2 regions of the Exiguobacterium sp. MH3 genome follow, and region 1 is predicted to be linked to the other one. Evidence: a T-box and tRNA genes for the amino acid it is inferred to sense, from the RefSeq annotation. Region 1 holds a T-box; the other holds one or more tRNA genes.
The links. A T-box is a leader RNA that pairs with one kind of tRNA and senses whether it is charged. The one in region 1 lies ahead of leuS (leucine--tRNA ligase), so its partner is inferred to be a tRNA-Leu.
Positions count from the first base shown of each region.

Region 1 (10,042 bases):
GATTCAGGCACCAGCGCGGATGCATGCGGCACATGACGAGATCGAAACGACACGCACACCCCTTGCGCGCGGTGCGGCAAGGACGATGTTGCTCGTCTCGATCGGGTATGCCTTACTTTGGTTCGTTTATGTGCAATGGCAAGGAACCTTTGCCGTACACACGAAATCGCTCGGTGTCACGATTTCCGAGTACTCGATTCTTTGGACGATCAACGGAGCACTCATCGTGTTCGCACAACCTTTATTAACACCAATTCTCCGGTGGTTTGGAGATGACTTGAAGCGACAATTGATGACCGGTACAGGAATCTTCCTCTTGTCTTATCTGATCGTTCCGTTCGCAGGCGGCTTCAAGATGTTCCTCGTCGCGATGATCATTTTGACGATTGGTGAGATGTTCATCTGGCCAGCGGTTCCTGCTATGGCGGCGAGACTCGCGCCAATCGGAAAAGAAGGAGAGTTCCAGGGATACGTCAATATTGCCGCTTCAGCGGGACGGATGATCAGTCCGACCGTCGGAGGGTTGATCTACGATTTATCCGGTATGTCAGCGGTCTTCTTGACATTGATTGGATTGATTCTGTTAGCAGGCGTCGTATTCCTTCGTGCCATTCCTAAAATCACATCATGAGCATCATCTGTAAGACAGCGGACATTAGATTCGCTGTCTTTTTTTTACATCATTAATGCGCTAATTATAAAACAAATCATTATTAATATGGAATATTTCGGCAAAGAAACGGGTACTTTCTAATCAAGAACTTGAAAAGAAAGTTCATGTGAACGTTGCTTCTTTTTGACTGGAGGTGCACGAATGGAAAGGTGTCAATTCATCACAGATGCCGCAACTTGGACGACACACGTACAGCAACAGCCTCTTGATATCTTCTACAGTCACCAATACGTCACGCTTAACGCTAGACCGTCTGAGCAAGCGGTGTTATTTCGTTATGAAGGTCATGCGGGAACACTGTTCTATCCCTTTTTAAAGCGTCGGATTTTTGATACGCCTTATTCAGATCTCATCACGCCGTATGGCTACGGCGGACCGGAAATCGTCGGTCGCTTAACCGCAACTGAAATGCAACATGCACGTCTATCGTTTGAAAGGTGGGCGGAGCAAGAATCGGTCGTCTCGGAAATGATTCGCTTTAATCCGTTGACGGGCAATGAACGACTCATGCGTAACTGGACGGAAGCTTCTTTCATCCGTCATACGACGAGCATTGATTTGCGCCCCTCACTAGAAGAAATCATGCAGACGTTCCATAAGAAAACGAGAAGTATGATTCGTAAATCGCTCGCTTCACCGTTAACCGTTAGAACAGGAACACGAGACGATTTATCTGTTTTTTTGGCGTTGTATCATGAAACGATGGACCGGAAGAATGCTTCGGCTCATTACTATTTTACGGCGAGTTATTTTGAGCAATTATTGGAAGCGAATCCACTCTGTGAGCCATTGTTACTGATTGCGGAAATCGACGGAGAACCTGTTGGTGGATACTTCGTATTGCTCGGAAAAGAATATGCCCACGGTCATTTGATTGGTTGTAAGCGGGACGAAGCGAAGATGTTCCCAAATCAACGACTTGAGTACGAAGCGATTCTTCAGGCGAAAGCACGCGGTCTCGTCGAACAACATCTCGGAGGTGGATATCAAGAACGGGATAGTCTCTTTGAGAGTAAATGCCGTTACACCGGGTACCGTTTATTTGAGTATCATCAAGGAAAATCGATTCTTCAACCAGCCATATACGATCAGTTGTGTATACGATACGGGTCAGATGCTAATTCGGATTATTTTCCGGCTTACCGACAAACCAGTGTCCAAATGGCGACAAGTTAAACAGTAACTAAATGAAGAAGGTGAAACGACTACATCGTGTAGTCGTTTTTTTGATATGCTGAAATCATGATAGATCAATTGAGGGGGATGTGTCTTGAAAAAACGAGGTCTTATTTTTGATATGGATGGGGTCATCTTAGATAGTGAAATCCGCTACTTTGAGGTCCACCAGCAGATGTTCAAAACGTTATCGATTCCGCTCGATCCGGTTCAGTATGCGACATTCATGGGGAAAACAGGAGATGAGATGTGGGAAGAACTTGTCGCGCAACACGAGCTCCCAGAAACAGCGAGTGCTTTACTTGAGGAAGAACATCGCTTGTTTCAAATTCATGCAAAACCAGAGGCGTGTGGTTTAAAAGAGGGAGTCAAACAAGTCATCGAACAAGCGACATCTCTTGGTTACGATATCGGGATCGCTTCTTCGAGTTCGCTTCAAAAAATCGAACTCGTCATCCGTCATTACGAGCTTCCAATCACGCATTACGTCAGTGGGGAAGAAGTCGTGCGTTCGAAGCCGGATCCCGCGATTTTTCGACTTGCGGCATCACGAATCGGGCACGCACCTGAGAATTGTCTCGTCATTGAAGACGCTGCAAACGGGATGATCGGCGCAAAAGCAGCTGGTATGGAAGTGATTGCGCTTCTTGATGACCGGATGCCAGCGCAACGTTTAGAACAAGCAGATCATATTGCGCGATCGCATGCGGAAATCGAGGAAATTTTACGGAAGCGTTGACGCTTGAGGAAGAAACAGATTACACTAGGAAAAGATAGTCAAATGCAGGGAACTGAAGTAGTAGGGGAAAGGTGCCGTCAAGAGAGCTGGTGGAGGGTGCGAACCAGTCGGTAACAACCGTGAACTCGTCAGGGAGCACGATTCGTGAAGTCGTAGTAGCGAATCCGGTCCTTCACACCGTTATCTGTGAATCAAGCGGTCTGTCATAGATAGACAACGTGGGTGGTACCGCGGAAGCCAAACCGGTCTTTCGTCCCTATTCCTAGGGGCGGAGGACCGGTTTTTTTTAGATTAGAGGAGGAAAAGACATGCCGTACAATCATCGCGAAATTGAACCAAAATGGCAGGCGCGTTGGGATCAAGACAACGCCTTCGTCACGACAGAAGATCCAGAAAAAGAAGGGTTTTATGCCCTTGATATGTTCCCGTATCCGTCAGGTGCCGGACTCCACGTTGGACACCCGGAAGGCTACACGGCAACGGACATCCTCGCGCGGATGAAACGGATGCAAGGATACAACGTCTTGCACCCAATGGGTTGGGATGCGTTCGGGTTACCAGCAGAACAATACGCCCTCGATACAGGGAATGACCCACGTGAATTCACAGCGAAAAACATCGAGACGTTCAAGCGTCAGCTGAAAGAACTTGGATTCTCCTATGACTGGGATCGTGAAATCAACACGACGGATCCGAAGTACTACAAATGGACACAGTGGATCTTTACGAAGTTGTATGAAAAAGGACTCGCGTTCGTGGACGAAGTCGCGGTCAACTGGTGCCCGGCACTTGGAACCGTTCTTGCGAATGAAGAAGTCATCGACGGATTATCTGAACGCGGAAATCATCCGGTCGTGCGTGTTCCGATGCGTCAGTGGGTCTTGAAAATCACGGAATATGCGGATCGTCTTCTTGAAGATCTCGATGACCTCGATTGGCCGGATTCTGTTAAAGAGATGCAACGGAACTGGATCGGGAAATCAGAAGGTGCTGAGATCGATTTCACGATTGATGGACATAAAAAACAAGTTACGGTCTTTACGACACGTCCGGACACAATCTTTGGTGCGACGTACCTCGTGCTTGCGCCGGAGCATCCATTCGTAGCTGACATCACGACAGCGGATCACAAGGAAGCCGTCGATACGTACATTTCGCAAGTCCAAACGAAGTCAGACCTCGAACGGACGGATTTAGCGAAGGAAAAAACAGGCGTCTTCACGGGTGCTTTCGCCGTCAATCCAATCTCAGGTGATCGTCTTCCGATCTGGATCGCTGATTATGTCCTTGTTTCTTATGGAACGGGTGCAATCATGGCGGTTCCAGGACACGATGAGCGCGACCATGAATTCGCGAAACAATTCGACTTGCCAATCGTTGAGGTCGTCGCGGGTGGAAACGTCGATGAAGCAGCCTATACAGGAGAGGGCGAACACGTCAACTCGCATATGCTTGATGGTCTTGGAAAACAAGAAGCAATCGAGACGATGATTGCTGAACTCGAAACGAATCAAGTCGGACGCAAGAAAATCACGTATCGTCTCCGCGACTGGTTGTTCAGTCGTCAACGGTATTGGGGTGAGCCAATCCCAGTCGTTCATATGGAAGATGGTTCGATGAAGACGCTTAGCCAAGAGGAATTACCGCTCGAACTTCCAATCATTCCGGAGATCAAGCCGTCTGGTACAGGCGAATCACCACTTGCGCTTGCGGAAGACTGGTTGGATTATACGGATCCTGAAACAGGAATGAAAGGGCGTCGCGAGACGAATACGATGCCACAATGGGGCGGAAGCTGCTGGTATTATCTTCGTTTCATCGATCCGCACAATGAAGAGGCGATCGCGGATCCAGAAAAATTAAAATACTGGCTTCCAGTCGATATTTACATCGGTGGTGCGGAACACGCCGTTCTCCACTTATTGTATGCACGCTTCTGGCATAAAGTCTTGTATGATGCAGGCGTCGTGCCAACAAAAGAACCATTCCAGAAGTTATACAACCAAGGGATGATTCTTGGAGAGAACAACGAGAAAATGTCGAAATCACGCGGTAACGTCATCAATCCGGATGAAATCGTTAAATCGCATGGTGCGGATACGTTACGCTTGTATGAAATGTTCATGGGTCCACTCGATGCATCAGTTGCCTGGTCTGAGAACGGACTTGACGGTGCGCGTCGTTTCCTCGATCGTGTCTGGCGCTTGTTCGAACGGACAGCAGACATTCAAGATGTCACAGAAGTCGATGCTGACTTCGAACGGACATACCACCAGACGGTCAAGAAGGTTACGGAAGACTTCGCGAACATCCAGTTCAACACCGGAATTTCGCAACTCATGGTCTTCGTCAACGAAGCAAACAAACAGCCGGTGCTTCCGCGTCACTTCCTTCGTGGATTCATCCAATTGTTAACACCAGTTGCACCGCACCTTGGTGAGGAACTCTGGGAACAACTTGGATTTGAAGAGACATTGACGTATGCGGCATGGCCAACATTCGATGAATCGAAACTCGTCAGCGATACGATGGAATTCGTCATTCAAGTGAACGGAAAAGTTCGCTCGAAAATCGAAATCAACATCGACGCGACAAAAGAAGAAATCGAGGCACTTGCCTTTGCCGACGAAAAGACACAAGAATGGATCGGCGACAAGACGGTTCGAAAAGTCATCGTCGTACCGAAAAAACTCATCAATATCGTCGCGAACTAAGTCATGACCCCTTCCGTTCACTTGATACGAATGGAAGGGGTTTCTTCATTTCCGTCGCAAGTCCGCTTTTTTTTTGAACGTCCTTCTGCTACACTGAATCAGAAACCGAGAAAGAAAGGCGATTACCATCAATGAAACGATCTTATATAGTCTATACAACGATTTTTGCCGTCGTTTCGGGTTTGATTCTTTGTGTACTGCTCGTCTTCTCAAAACCAGAGACGATGTCGCGTATTCAGGAAACGTTCGCGAAAATCGAGACGCAATCGAAGCATCAGGCAGCTGTCAAACAGGTGCCGACGAAAACGCCTTCAGCTATTCCGAATCCGGAAGAACCATTAATTAAGAATGTCCAGCAGATGTTATATGATGATTCCATCGGGTCGTACCTCGTCGTCACAGACGATTATCGTTTCTTTGAAATTAGTGGAACAGGTGAGAGGATCAATGCCTCCTTCCAATTAGAAGAAGGGAAATTACTTCTTTCTGGCCTCGATGGCATGACACTCGTTGACGGAGAGACCGTCGCTTTATTGACATCGAATCAGATTCTCGTGACAATCACGCGAAAAGATGGTGTCTGGAGCGAAGAAAAACGTGAAAAAGTACAGGGGACGACGATTCGAGACAGTTTCCATGGGCTTGGATATGATGCGAAGAAAAAGGAATTCTATACGATCAATCATATCCGTGCAATCGGACGTGTGGAATTGACTCGTTTCGCCATGAAAGAGGATAAAATTAAGATTGATCCAGATGCGTCGGAAAAGAAAAAACGGGCTTTAAAGAAAAAGCAAAAGCCGCCGTATTTATCGATCGTAGAACGAAGTAAAATTGAACCGGCGAATGGGATGCGAAGTGATGCGAAGAAAGTATTCGAATCCGACTTCCGACCAATTGGTCTTGCGGAACGACAAGGACGCATCTACACACTTGATTCAGAAGCACTCTATCTCTATTCGATTGATCAGAAAGATCAGACGATCACGGGAGAGACGGCAAGTCCGAAGGTCTATGGTTCAAAAGGGATTTTCGTACAGGATAATGAATTGTTTGCCTTAGTCGAGACAGATAAGTTTTCGAGCCGATCGTTCACACCGATTGACTGATGCATAAAAAGAAAAGACCCGATTCTTCTGATTAACACAGACGAATCGGGTCTTGTTCATATTAAGAGACAGTGTCACGTGCCATTTCTGCGGCGTGGCTACCGGCGCAATGACCCGTCACGAACGCGGCTGTAATGTTGTATCCACCCGTATAGCCGTGAATATCAAGAATTTCACCAGCGAAGAATAATCGTTCGGCTTTTTTTGACATCATTGTTTTTGGATCAATCTCTTTGATCGAGACGCCGCCACCCGTGACGAAGGCTTTATCGAAATCGAGCGTTCCCGTTGCTCTGAGTGGGAATCGTTTCAATTGTTGGAGGAAGTCCGTCCAGTCTTGTTTCTTCACTTGTGTACAGACTTCATCGCCAAAGCCGATTTGAGCAAATAGGAGTTCAAGCAACCGTTCTGGTACGAAACCACGAAGAGCATTGCGGACTGTTTTCTTCGGATTTGCGGCAAGGGCTGCTTGGAAACGTTCCGTTAAGGCACCGAGGGATTCGTCCGGGAAGAGATCAATCGATAGATGAACGATCGTTTCTTTCGAACGTTTGCGTTCTTTGATCGTATATTGGCTACACCGTAAAGCAATCGGACCACTTAAACCGAAGTGTGTGAACAGTAGATCACCTGTATGTGTCTTGATCGCCTTATCTTTTTTACCGTGGACCGTTAGAGCGACGTCACGCAGCGACAGCCCTTGTAATGTTTTTTCGTGAATGAACGTATCACCTAACAGAATCGGAACTTCCGTTGGGAAGAGTTCCGTGATCGTGTGACCCGCTTTTTCAGCCCACGGATAGCCGTCACCCGTTGAACCGGTATGCGGAACAGATTGACCACCGACCGCGACGATACAACTTTTCGCTTCAAGACGCATGCCATTCTCTAATATGACAGCTGCAAAAGAACCATCCGGATGGAAATCGAGCGTAGCGACTTGCGCATCCGTTTGAATCTCGGCACCATGCGCGCGGATTTGATCGATCAATACACGAACGACATCCGCTGCCTTATCTGAGACAGGGAACATCCGACCGTTGTCCTCTTCTTTAAGTGCGACGCCAAATCCTTCGAAGAGTTCGATGATCGATTCATTGTTGAATTGAGAGAAGGCGCTATATAAGAAACGTCCGTTTCCCGGGATCGACTGGACGAGCTCGTCGAGTGGTTTTCGATTCGTGACGTTACAGCGTCCGCCGCCAGAGATTGCGAGCTTCCTTCCTAATTTATTCCCTTTATCGAGCAGGAGTGTTCGAGCTCCAGCTTGTAAGGAGGCGAGCGTTGCCATCAAGCCGCTCGGTCCGCCCCCGATTACGATTACATCGTACATATGGTCACCTCATTCATAGAATTCTGCTTGTTTCACTTTAGCAGAAGTTGCGACTGTAAACAAACCGTCTCTTTCAATTCCAGAAAGACAGCGGTATAATGATTTGCAATTGTGTACGAGAGAACTTGTATAATGAGACAGTCATGATTAGAGTGTCGAGTTTAAAAATTAGAAAGCGTGAGGGATGTTACCATGTCCACAGTCAACAATAAACAGTCCACTTCTCCCGGTAATGCGGGATTCGTTCGTGGGACGATGCTCCTATCCGGTGCGTCACTGATTTCCCGCGCACTAGGTTTGATCTACCTCTTTCCATTCCAGTTCATGGTCGGTGCTACAGGTATTATGTTTTATACGTATGCCTATAACTATTATGCGATCATGATCGGACTCGCGACAGCAGGGATTCCTGTCGCCGTCTCGAAATTCGTCGCCAAATACAATGCATTAGGAGAGTATGATACGAGTGAAAGATTATATCGGTCTGGTCTGAAAATCATGTCCTTGACCGGGATTGTTTCCTTCCTTGCTTTATTCTTTCTCGCACCGTATTTAGCACACCGGGCCATTCCAGGTGGTGACGTTGATTCAGCAGCATACGTTGATGCTGTCACGATGACGATTCGTGGCGTGAGTTTCGCTTTACTCTTGATTCCACCGATGAGTATGACGCGTGGATACTTCCAAGGATATCAATCGATGGGACCGACCGCGATTTCGCAAATCTTGGAACAAATCGTCCGGATCATCTTCTTGCTTGCAGGAGTCAGCATCGCGATTTATTTGTTTGATTCAGGTGCAGCATTTGCCGCAACGATTGCAACATTCAGCGCTTTCATTGGCGCAATTGGTAGTGTTGCGGTTCTGATCTATTATTTCCGCAAACGTGCCAGTGGCTTACAGGAACTTCGTGCTACTCAAACCGTCCGTTCGCCGGATCGCCCGTTAACGGATTTGTATAAGGAATTATTGACGTATGCGATTCCAATCGTCATGGTCGGTCTTTCGACACCCCTTTATCAAGTCATCGACCAGAATACGATGAATGCCGCCTTACAAAGTATCGGTTACACGCTCGAAGCGGCCGGAAACGCGACTGCCTATCTGATTGCGGATAGTCATAAGATCGTCTTGATTCCGGTGTCGGTCGCAACAGGATTGTCGTTATCTGCAACTCCACTGTTAACAGCGTCCTTCACGCAAGGAGATATGCGGAAAGTACGGGCTCAAATCTCACAGATTTATCAACTTGTTTTCTTTGTGACGATTCCGGCAGTCGTCGGGATGATTCTCCTCAGTGAAGAAACGTTCCATGTGTTATTCCCAAAAGATCAAGCGGCGTGGGTCTATCTGTTAAGTTATGCGCCGAGTGCGTTGTTCCTTGCCTTGTATTCTGTAACGGCAGCAGTCCTTCAAGGGATTAACCGTCAGTACTTCACGATCATTGCAACTCTTGTAGGATTACTTGCGAAGTATCTCTTGAATGCACCGTTGATTCATTTGACAGGTGATGGAACAGGTGCTGGATATGCGACGATCATCGGCTATCTCGTTGCGACGGGATTAATGTTCTTCCGGATCACACAAACGGTGAAGTTCCCATTCAGTACTGTCTTGCGCCGGACATCATTGATTTTAATCATTAGTGCATTGATGGGAGCAGGTGTTGCACTCGTGAAGTGGGGAATGGTGTCCTTCTTACCAGAGACGACATGGGCATCTCTGTTGATCCTGATCATTGGTGCGGCAGTTGGAATCGTGATTTTCGCTGGACTTTCGATTTGGAGTGGTTTAGCAGAGGTCATATTAGGGCGTAAATTTTCATTGAAACGAGGACGAAATCATGCGTCTAGATAAATTGTTATCCAACATGGGGGCAGGCTCCCGAAAAGAAGTAAAACTTTTGCTCAAGGCAGGGGCAATTCAAGTCGATGGTGAGATCGTTCGTGATCCGAAACAACATGTCGATGTCGAGTCACAACAGGTTCTGATGTACGGCGAACCGGTCACGTATCAAAAATACATCTACTTGATGATGAATAAACCACCGGGTGTCATTAGTGCGACGGAGGATAAACGAGATGAGACCGTCATCGATCTGTTGTTTGAAGACGTGACGTATTTCAAACCGTTTCCGGTCGGACGACTTGATAAGGATACAGAAGGTTTGTTGTTACTGACAAACGATGGAGCGTTCAATCATGCCTTGATGTCTCCGAAAAAACACGTTGAAAAAACGTATTACGCGGAAGTGACAGGTGTATTGACGCAAGAAGACGTCGAGGCAATTGCGGCAGG
Region 1 is NC_022794.1:2,331,655-2,341,696, reverse strand. Features, by position in the region: gene U719_RS12330 (MFS transporter) at 1-631, shown strand, start outside; gene U719_RS12325 (GNAT family N-acetyltransferase) at 815-1,849, shown strand; gene U719_RS12320 (HAD family phosphatase) at 1,944-2,588, shown strand; T-box leader at 2,627-2,849, shown strand; gene leuS (leucine--tRNA ligase) at 2,897-5,302, shown strand; gene U719_RS12310 (hypothetical protein) at 5,434-6,411, shown strand; gene U719_RS12305 (NAD(P)/FAD-dependent oxidoreductase) at 6,473-7,744, opposite strand; gene U719_RS12300 (polysaccharide biosynthesis protein) at 7,937-9,601, shown strand; gene U719_RS12295 (pseudouridine synthase) at 9,588-10,042, shown strand, end outside.

Region 2 (10,042 bases), 570 kb from region 1:
CGCGAATCGGATGGAAGAAAACCTTGAGATGCTCGCTTATGCAGAGACACTTGAGAACGGGAAAGCGGTCCGTGAGACACTCAACGCCGATCTACCGCTCGCAATCGATCACTTCCGTTATTTCGCCGGCGTCATCCGTGCCCAAGAAGGTTCGGTCGGCGAACTCGATCAAGACACGGTAGCGTACCACTTCCATGAGCCACTTGGCGTCGTTGGTCAAATCATTCCGTGGAACTTCCCTCTCCTGATGGCTGTCTGGAAGCTGGCACCGGCTCTCGCAGCAGGAAACTGTGTCGTCTTAAAACCAGCAGAACAAACACCAGCGAGCATCATGGTACTCGTTGAGCTCATTGAGGATTTACTCCCACCGGGTGTTCTTAACATCGTCAACGGTTTTGGTCTTGAAGCAGGGAAACCGCTCGCGTCGAGCAAACGGATTGCCAAAATCGCCTTTACGGGTGAGACAACGACAGGACGTTTGATCATGCAGTACGCATCGCAAAACTTGATTCCGGTCACCCTCGAGCTCGGTGGGAAATCACCGAACATCTTCTTCGAAGATATCATGCAGGCAGATGATGCTTTCTTCGATAAAGCAATCGAAGGATTACTGATGTTTGCGTTGAACCAAGGAGAAGTCTGTACGTGTCCGTCGCGTGCCTTGATTCAAGAATCAATTTACGAGCCGTTCATGGAACGTGTTCTTGAGCGTGTCAAAGCCATCAAGATCGGAAATCCTCTTGATTCGGACGTCATGATGGGGGCTCAAGCTTCGAACGAACAGATGGAGAAAATCCTTTCATATCTTGAAATCGGTAAGTCGGAAGGCGCAGAGTGTCTCATCGGTGGAGAGCGTAACATGCTTGAAGGGGATCTTGCCGAAGGATATTACATCCAACCAACGATCTTCAAAGGGCATAACAAGATGCGAATCTTCCAAGAAGAAATTTTCGGACCGGTTCTATCGGTCACGACATTCAAAACGGAAGAAGAAGCACTCGAAATTGCGAATGATACGTTATATGGTCTTGGTGCCGGCGTCTGGACACGCGATATGAACCGTGCTTACCGGTTTGGTCGTGCAATCGAAGCAGGACGTGTCTGGACGAACTGTTATCACCAATATCCAGCTCACGCGGCGTTTGGTGGTTACAAAATGTCAGGGATCGGACGTGAAAACCATAAGATGATGCTCAACCATTACCAACGGACGAAAAACCTACTCGTTAGCTACAACCCGAATAAACTCGGTTTCTTCTAAGTCGGAAAGGACGTGGATGCAAATGGTGGAACGTGTTCAGGCGACAGCAGCTTGTCTAGAGTTAATCGACCAGTTGAGAGAAAAACACGGTCCGTTGATGTTTCATCAATCTGGTGGTTGTTGCGATGGCAGTTCCCCGATGTGTTTTGCGCAGGGTGATCTATTCCTGGGAGATCAGGATAAAAAACTGGGAGAGATCGGTGGTTGTCCGTTTTATATTCATGAAGATCAATATGAGTACTGGAAACATACGCAACTCATCATTGATGTCGTGGATGGTCGAGGCGGAATGTTCTCTCTTGAAGGTGTCGAAGGGAAACGTTTTTTGACACGCTCCCGTGCGTTCACGCAAGAGGAATACGCTGAACTATCAGCATCAAGCTAAGGAATCAAACACGGTTTCGTCGAGGTGACTTGTTCATTCAGGTCGCTCGTACGGAATCGTGTTTTTTGTTCGTATCACGACGTTCGAACAGGATAAAAGTTGGTAATGCGGCATAAGAACGGTATAATGAACTCATATTTTGACGAGAAGATAGTTTCACACTATGACATTATAGGGGGTCACCATGAAATATCCATTTTTAGGTTGGACAGGTCAAACGATCGGAGTGACGGCGCCCTCCTCCGGATTAAGTGAACAGCAACAGGAATGGGTCGAACGAGCAGTTGAACAGGTACAAGCACGACAAATGAACGTCCGTTTAGGCGAAACGATTTGGTCGCATCAACATGCTGAGAGTGCACCGGCTAAACAACGGGCCGAAGAATTGAACCGCATGATGACGGATGAGACGATTGATGCCGTCATCCCGCCATTTGGCGGGGAACGCGCCATTGATCTTTTACCTGAGTTGACGCTAGCTACTTACCAAACAAAATGGTTGCTTGGCTATTCCGATATCAGTACGCTATTGCTCAGTCTGACGCTTCAGACGGGAATTGCAACAGCACATGGTCCGAATTTCGTTGAGCTTCGAAGTGAAGAATGGGACGAGACGACAAGTGCCTGGCGACGAGTACTTGCGACGCCAACTGGAGGAACCGTTACACAGTGGGCTTCCGATCGTTATCAATCCAAATGGACTGATGAAGAACGTCCAGCAGGTTCGTTATTTCAGCTAACGGAAGCGACGGAATGGAAAGCACTTGATGAGCGAACAGAAGTGACCGGACGTATACTTGGTGGGTGCCTAGAGACGATTCGCCATCTGATTGGGACACCGTATGGAGATGTGCAGCGTTTCCAGCGTGAAGAGATCAACGGAGAACCGATACTCTGGTACTTTGAGGTGTCTGAAGCGAATTCGGCAGAGGTGCACCGGACGCTGCGACAAATGGCGTATGCTGGCTGGTTCAACCATGCGGCTGGCTTTTTATTCGGGCGCACGTCTGCAAGGATTACAGAAGACCTGACATGGCTAAACGTGTATCAATATCTAGCGGATGAGACAGGCTTACCAGTCTTATACGATCTTGACATCGGTCATCAGCCGCCGCAGGTGACGTTAATCAATGGAGCGACGGGTACGGTTCGTATTCAAGGAAAAGATTCACGAATCGATCTGACGTTCAACTAAAAAGGAGAGCACGCAATGGCACGTCGTAAGTTTCAAGCATTAGGCGTTTATAAACGCGTCCATATCAATCCGGAGACACGTCGGATGACGTTACCGGAACCATTTTACGATGCACTTCGTCTAGAAGATGAATTGCTGATTGCACAAGTCGGAGATGTTCTCGTCATGCGACGTCCGGGGGAGGTCGTCGAGACAGAAACAGATTTATTGAGCGAACTCGTAGAAGATGGATTCACGGGTACAGAGCTCGTCCAAGAATTTGCCTACCGGCGTCAGCAACAAGAACAGCGATTACGTCAACAAGTCTTGCAGGATGAAGAGGATGACCATGCTGCTCAACTGAAGATCGAGTTATAACGGAAAGAAGGAGTGGGGCAGATGCGTCGCAGAACAAAAATTGGAATCGGAGTCATCGGATCCGGATTAGTAGCAGCGAGTTATTATTTTTACGAGATGGCAATCGCTACGAATCCAAAGCCATTCTTATCGAATAATCGAGATCTAAGTGACGAGATGGTCCGATTGATGCAACCTGGTCAGACATGGATCAAGGAGCAACCGCTTGAGCGGATCGAGATTGAAGCGAAAGACGGTTTAACGTTACGCGGGCATTTTCTTCCGTCACCTGTTCCGTCAAATCGGATCGTCATTCTCGTGCACGGGTACGGAGGCGTCGGAACGGATTTAGCCGGATTCGCCTATCTGTACCATCAGGCCGGTTTCCATGTCATGATGCCCGATAATCGTGGACACGGAATGAGTGACGGTCACTACATCGGATTCGGATGGCATGATCGGGAAGATTGTCTCAGTTGGTCGAACTATCTGATTGAACGGATCGGACAGGAGGCGAAACTATTCCTGCATGGCGTATCGATGGGAGGGGCGACCGTATTGATGACGAGTGGCGAACAACTCCCACCACAAATCAAAGGAATCATTTCTGATTGTGCCTATACGTCCGTTAATGCAGTCCTTGCGTATCAGATGAAGCGGATGTACCGTCTACCACACTTTCCGTTCTTAGGCATGACGAGCGTATTGACGAAGCTAAAGGCTGGTTATACGTTCCGTGAAGCATCTGCGCTGAAACAGGTCAAAAAGGCACAAGTACCGATTTTGTTCATCCATGGTGGGGCGGATACATTCGTACCGACAGACATGGTGTATGAGCTGTATGAAGCTTGTCCAACGGAAAAAGAGCTCGTCGTCATTCCAAATGCCGCTCATGCGATGGCCTATTTTGAGGATCCAGCATTGTATGATGATGTCGTCGAGAAGTTCGTTCGCAACATCTTGCGAAATGATTGACAACTCCGTTCTTTACCCGCTATATTAATATCATAAATCAACGTCGTCGTGGCGGAACTGGTAGACGCGCTAGACTCAGAATCTAGTGGTGGCAACACCGTGGAGGTTCAAGTCCTCTCGGCGGCATAAATGATTGAAGGAGGCAATCCCAGCAGGGGGTTGCCCTTTTTTTATTGCTGAATAGAAAACGATTACAACGAATAAAAATTCAGAAATATTTATCTTTTTAGAATTTTTCTGGTAAAATACGTTTTAAAGAGGGTACTCTTCAGGGAAAGTACTAAGTGAAGTAGACAATCTTTAACACATAGGAGAGGGGAAACAAACATGAAAAAAGGGAGTATCTTGCTAGCGCTCTTGATGAGCTGTGTTCTCGTACTTGGTGCATGTAGCATCGGTTCGAAAGAAGAAGAGTCGTCTGAAGGAAAGACTTATAAGGTCGGCATTGACGTCACGTATCCACCATTCGAATATAAAGACGGGGATACGTACAAAGGAATCGACATCGATCTCATGAAAGCAATTGCGAAGGATCAGAACTTCAAGATTCAATTTGAGGCGATGGACTTTAGCGGCATCATTCCGGCACTTCAAGCAAATCAATTGGACGTTGCCATTGCCGGTATGAGTATTACGCCAGAACGGAAGAAAGTCGTCACATTCTCGGATCCATACTTCAAAGCTGGTCTTATTCTAGTCGTCAAAGAAGATGAGAATGGTATTAAATCTGTCAACGATTTAAAAGGGAAAAAAGTAGCCGTCAAAAAGGGAACGACGGGTGCGAAATATGCAACGGATAACGCAGATAAACTGGGCTTTACAGTCACACAGTTCAATGACAGTCCAGCGATGTTCCAAGAAGTGAAGAATGGTAACGCTGCTGCTTTGATTGAAGATTATCCTGTCATCTCATATGCAAACAAACAACAAAACCTTGGATTAAAACTTGTCGGAGACCGTCTCAACGGGGACAACTACGGAATCGCTGTCTTAAAAGGTGAGAACGAGGATCTGATGAAGAAAATCAACAAAGGGCTTGCGAATCTGAAAGAAAACGGTGAATACGATAAAATCGTTGACACGTATCTGAAATAAGTCGCAAGGCGATAAGGGAGTGGGATAGCCAATGGAAGTGGTCAAAACCGCATTTCCATTTTTCTTGGAAGGGCTTCAAGTCACATTGTATATTTTCATCATCGCGGTCATCGTCGGCTTTCTGATTGGCTTAGTCGTCGCATTGATGCGGTTATCACCATCAAAAATCTTAAACGGGATCGCAATTGTCTATATTGATGTCATTCGCGGAACGCCGTTCATCGTTCAGTTATTCTTCATCTATTTTGGACTCAATTCGCTCGAATGGTTATCGATGGACCGGATGTATGCAGGGATATTGACGGTCGCAATCAATGCCGGTGCTTATTTTGCGGAGATCATTCGAGCTGGTATCCAGTCGATTGATAAAGGACAAACAGAAGCTGCGCGTTCACTCGGGATGACAGGGCGTCAAACGATGGTACAGATCATCTTACCGCAAGCATTCCGACGGATGTTACCAACGATTACGAACCAATCGATCATCAGCTTAAAAGATACATCGTTGCTGTCGATCATCGGAATCGCTGACTTGACGCAACAAGGTCAGGTTCAGCAATCGACGACGTTCGAACCATTTATCGTCTGGTCTGTCGTCGGATTGATGTACTTCGTCATCATTTATCTCTTGTCCTTAGTGGCGAAGTTCTTGGAACGGAGGTTTACATTACGATGAGTATCATTGAAGTGAAGAACTTAAAAAAATCCTTCGGTTCGAATGAAGTCTTAAAAGACATCAACGTCTCGATTGCAGAAAAAGAAGTCGTTTGTGTCATCGGTCCGTCGGGATCTGGGAAAAGTACGTTTTTACGCTGTTTGAATCGATTGGAAGAGATCACGGGTGGCACGGTCATCGTCGATGATTTCGACATTACGAGTCCAAAGGTCGATATCAACAAGGTCCGGGAAGAAGTCGGGATGGTCTTTCAACATTTTAATCTCTTCCCACATAAGACCGTGCTAGAAAACGTCACGCTCGCACCGATTAAAGTGCGTAAATCGGATAAAGAACAGGCGAAACAGCGGGCACTTGAACTACTCGATAAAGTCGGATTACGTGAAAAAGCGGATAATTATCCAGGTGAATTATCTGGAGGTCAAAAACAGCGGGTCGCTATTGCCCGCGCGCTTGCGATGAATCCGAAAATCATGTTGTTTGATGAGCCAACGTCAGCGCTTGACCCGGAAATGGTCGGTGACGTGCTTGCCGTCATGAAACAGCTTGCCCTTGAAGGCATGACGATGGTCGTCGTGACCCATGAGATGGGATTTGCTCGAGAGGTTGGAGATCGCGTCTTATTCATGGATGGTGGCTATATCGTCGAAGAGAACGTGCCACAAGCATTGTTTGATTCTCCACAACACGAACGGACGCAATCGTTCCTTAGTAAAGTCTTATGATGGAACCGGCGTATCTAAATGCGGATACGCCGGTTTTTTGACGAATCATAAATAACTGGCTAAGCGCTCATAAGAAAAACTTATACATTTAAGCGCAAGAATTTGGGAATTCGAAATGCACACACAGGAAAAGAGTAGTAATATAGTAACGAAGGCACTTTCATGGAAGAATGACACGATCATTCCTTCTCATGACGTTCAGCGTTTTATTCATGCAATTCCTTTTGAAAGCGCTAACAGGTAGAGGGCTGGAAACACATCGAGTATCCACTGGATGTGTGGGGAGAAATATAGAAACGGGGGGAACCGTACATGGCAGGCCACGAGCAAGATCAACAAGCATTCTATGGACCAAACCTTGGCTACATCATTGAATTGTACGAGCGTTTTTTAGAAGACAAAACATCCGTTGATGAGGAGACACGTGCTTACTTCGAAGAGCATGGTGCACCCGTGACGGAACCAGTTGTACCGATGCAAGTCGAGACAGGAGATTTCGAAAAATATCTTGCGGCGAATCGTTTAGCGGAACAAATTCGTGCAAAAGGACATCTTGCGGCGGATATCTATCCGCTGAAGGACCATCCGCGAGAAACAGGATTATTTGAATTGAGTCAGTACGGATTGACAGAAGCAGATCTTCGAAAAATGCCAGTCTCACTCGTCTGTCCTGAACCACCAACTGGTGTACAGGACGCATTTGAAGGCATCGAACATTTAAAAGCGCAGTACACGGGAGCAGCCGCAGTTGAGTTCCAGCATGTCGACGATCTCGATGAAAAGAAATGGCTCCGTCAGAAAATCGAGCAAGGTGCTTTGACAGCGACGCTAGATGCTGAACAAAAGAAACAGTTGTTCAAACGCTTAGCTGAAACGGACCTCTTCGAAAAATACTTGCACAAAACATACGTCGGTCAAAAACGCTTCTCGATTGAAGGACTTGACGCGATGGTGCCATTGCTCGACACAATCGTCGGACACCTCATCTCGAACGGGTCGGAGACGATCAATATCGGAATGGCACACCGTGGACGGTTGAACGTTTTGGCGCACGTACTCGGGAAGCCGTATGAAATGATCTTTGCTGAGTTCCAGCATGCACCAAACCACGACCTCGTACCATCTGAAGGCTCGATTGGGATCACGTACGGTTGGACGGGCGACGTGAAGTATCACCTCGGTTTAAACCGAAAACTTGAGCAAGAGACACGTAACGTGCGGATGACGCTTGCGAACAATCCGTCGCACCTTGAGTTCGTCGACCCAGTCGTCGAAGGCTTCACACGTGCGGCACAAGATGATCGCTCACAAAAAGGAGCACCACGCCAAGAGCAAGCGGCTGCTGCTGCGATCCTGATCCACGGTGATGCAGCGTTCCCAGGTCAAGGAATCGTGGCTGAAACATTGAACTTAGCGAATCTCAAAGGATATAACACCGGCGGAACGATTCATATCATCGCGAACAACACGATCGGCTTCACGACGGAGCCGACGGACTCCCGTTCGACGCGTTACTCGAGTGATCTTGCCAAAGGATATGAGATCCCAGTCTTCCACGTCAATGCGGATGAGCCGGAAAGCTGTCTCGCTGTCGCGTTGCTCGCGAGCGAGTACCGGGCAACGTTTAAGAAGGATGTCATGATTGATTTGATCGGATATCGTCGTTTTGGTCATAACGAAATGGATGAACCGATGAATACGAACCCGGTCTTATACGATTTGATTCATAAACATGATCCAATTCGTGTCTTGTACGGGAAAACACTTGTCGCGAACGGGGATGCGACAGCTGACGAAATTCAATCGATTGAAACATCGATCAATGACCAGATGAAAGCAGCTCGTGAAAAAGTACCAAACGTCGAGAAAGAGTACGGTGGGGTCATGCCGGACGTCGTCTTTAAAGGCGTTCCGACCATCGAGACAGGGGTCTCGATTGAAACATTGACGGCGTACAATGAAGAATTATTACAGTGGCCGGACGGCTTCCAAGTGTTCCATAAACTTGAGAAGGTCCTGAAGCGCCGGACGGATGCGTTCTCAACGAAGAACGGAATTGACTGGGGACATGCCGAAACATTGGCGTTCGCTTCGATTCTCTCAGATGGAACACCCATCCGCTTGAGCGGTCAAGATTCTGAACGGGGAACGTTCGCACAACGGAACATTAATCTTCATGATGTGAAAACAGGAGAAGGCTTCTCGCCACTCCATGCCTTGTCAACGGCAACTGCATCATTCTCGGTCTACAACAGTCCGTTGTCTGAAGCAGGTGTACTTGGTTTTGAATACGGTTATAACGTCTTCGCTCCGGAAACACTTGTATTATGGGAAGCGCAATATGGGGACTTTGCGAACTCAGGTCAAGTCATCTTCGACCAGTTCATCTCAGCTAGCCGAGCAAAATGGGGACAAACGTCAGGTCTCGTCATGTTGCTTCCGCATGGTTATGAGGGGCAAGGACCAGAACACTCGAGTGGTCGTTTAGAACGTTTCTTGACGTTATCGGGTGAGAAAAACTGGACGGTCGCGAACGTGTCAAGTGCTGCCCAGTACTTCCACCTGTTGCGCCGACAAGCAGCGATTCTCGGGAAAGAGGAAGTCCGACCGCTCGTCGTCATGACGCCGAAGAGTCTCTTGCGTCATCCGCTTGCAACATCCGATGTCTCTGAGTTGACGGAAGGTAGTTTCCAACGTGTCATCGAACAAGCTGGACTTGGCGAAGCACCAGATCGTGTTAAACGTCTTGTGTTCTGTTCTGGTAAGATGGCAATCGATCTAGCAGAAGCCGTTTCAAAATCAGATGAGAATCTCGATTGGCTACAAATCGTCCGGGTCGAGGAGTTGTATCCGTTCCCGGCGAAAGCCTTACAAGAAGTCATCGCGCGCTATGAAGCCGTCGAAGAGATGGTCTGGGTACAAGAAGAACCGAAAAACATGGGGGCTTGGTCCTTCATGGAACCTCGACTTGAGACAGTCGCACCGAACGGCATCCAAACCGTCCGTTACATCGGTCGTCGTCGTCGTTCTAGTACAGCAGAAGGTGACCCGTCAGGTCATAAAGTAGAGCAGGCACGTATCATCAATGATGCACTCACAGCGACTGTTTCTACTCCAACAGCACCATCACACGTATCAAATCACACATTATAACTTAAGATAGAATCGAGTCATAGGGGGAGAATACGATGGAAATCAAAGTACCAGAACTTGCCGAATCAATTACTGAAGGAACGGTGGCGTCTTGGTTAAAACAACCAGGTGATCACGTGGAAAAAGGGGAAGCCATCGTTGAGCTCGAGACAGATAAAGTCAACATCGAAGTACCGTCAGATGAAGCAGGTACGTTGACGGAAGTGATGGCTGCTGAAGGAGATACAGTTCGCGTCGGGGA
Region 2 is NC_022794.1:1,766,016-1,776,057, reverse strand. Features, by position in the region: gene adh (aldehyde dehydrogenase) at 1-1,261, shown strand, start outside; gene U719_RS09535 (DUF779 domain-containing protein) at 1,284-1,646, shown strand; gene U719_RS09530 (S66 peptidase family protein) at 1,831-2,841, shown strand; gene U719_RS09525 (hypothetical protein) at 2,857-3,198, shown strand; gene U719_RS09520 (alpha/beta hydrolase) at 3,220-4,152, shown strand; tRNA gene U719_RS09515 (tRNA-Leu) at 4,195-4,278, shown strand; gene U719_RS09510 (transporter substrate-binding domain-containing protein) at 4,480-5,247, shown strand; gene U719_RS09505 (amino acid ABC transporter permease) at 5,279-5,923, shown strand; gene U719_RS09500 (amino acid ABC transporter ATP-binding protein) at 5,920-6,648, shown strand; gene U719_RS09495 (2-oxoglutarate dehydrogenase E1 component) at 6,961-9,801, shown strand; gene odhB (2-oxoglutarate dehydrogenase complex dihydrolipoyllysine-residue succinyltransferase) at 9,837-10,042, shown strand, end outside.
Region 2: it has a tRNA-Leu gene. The T-box ahead of leuS (leucine--tRNA ligase) is inferred to sense a tRNA for this amino acid. The anticodon was not compared.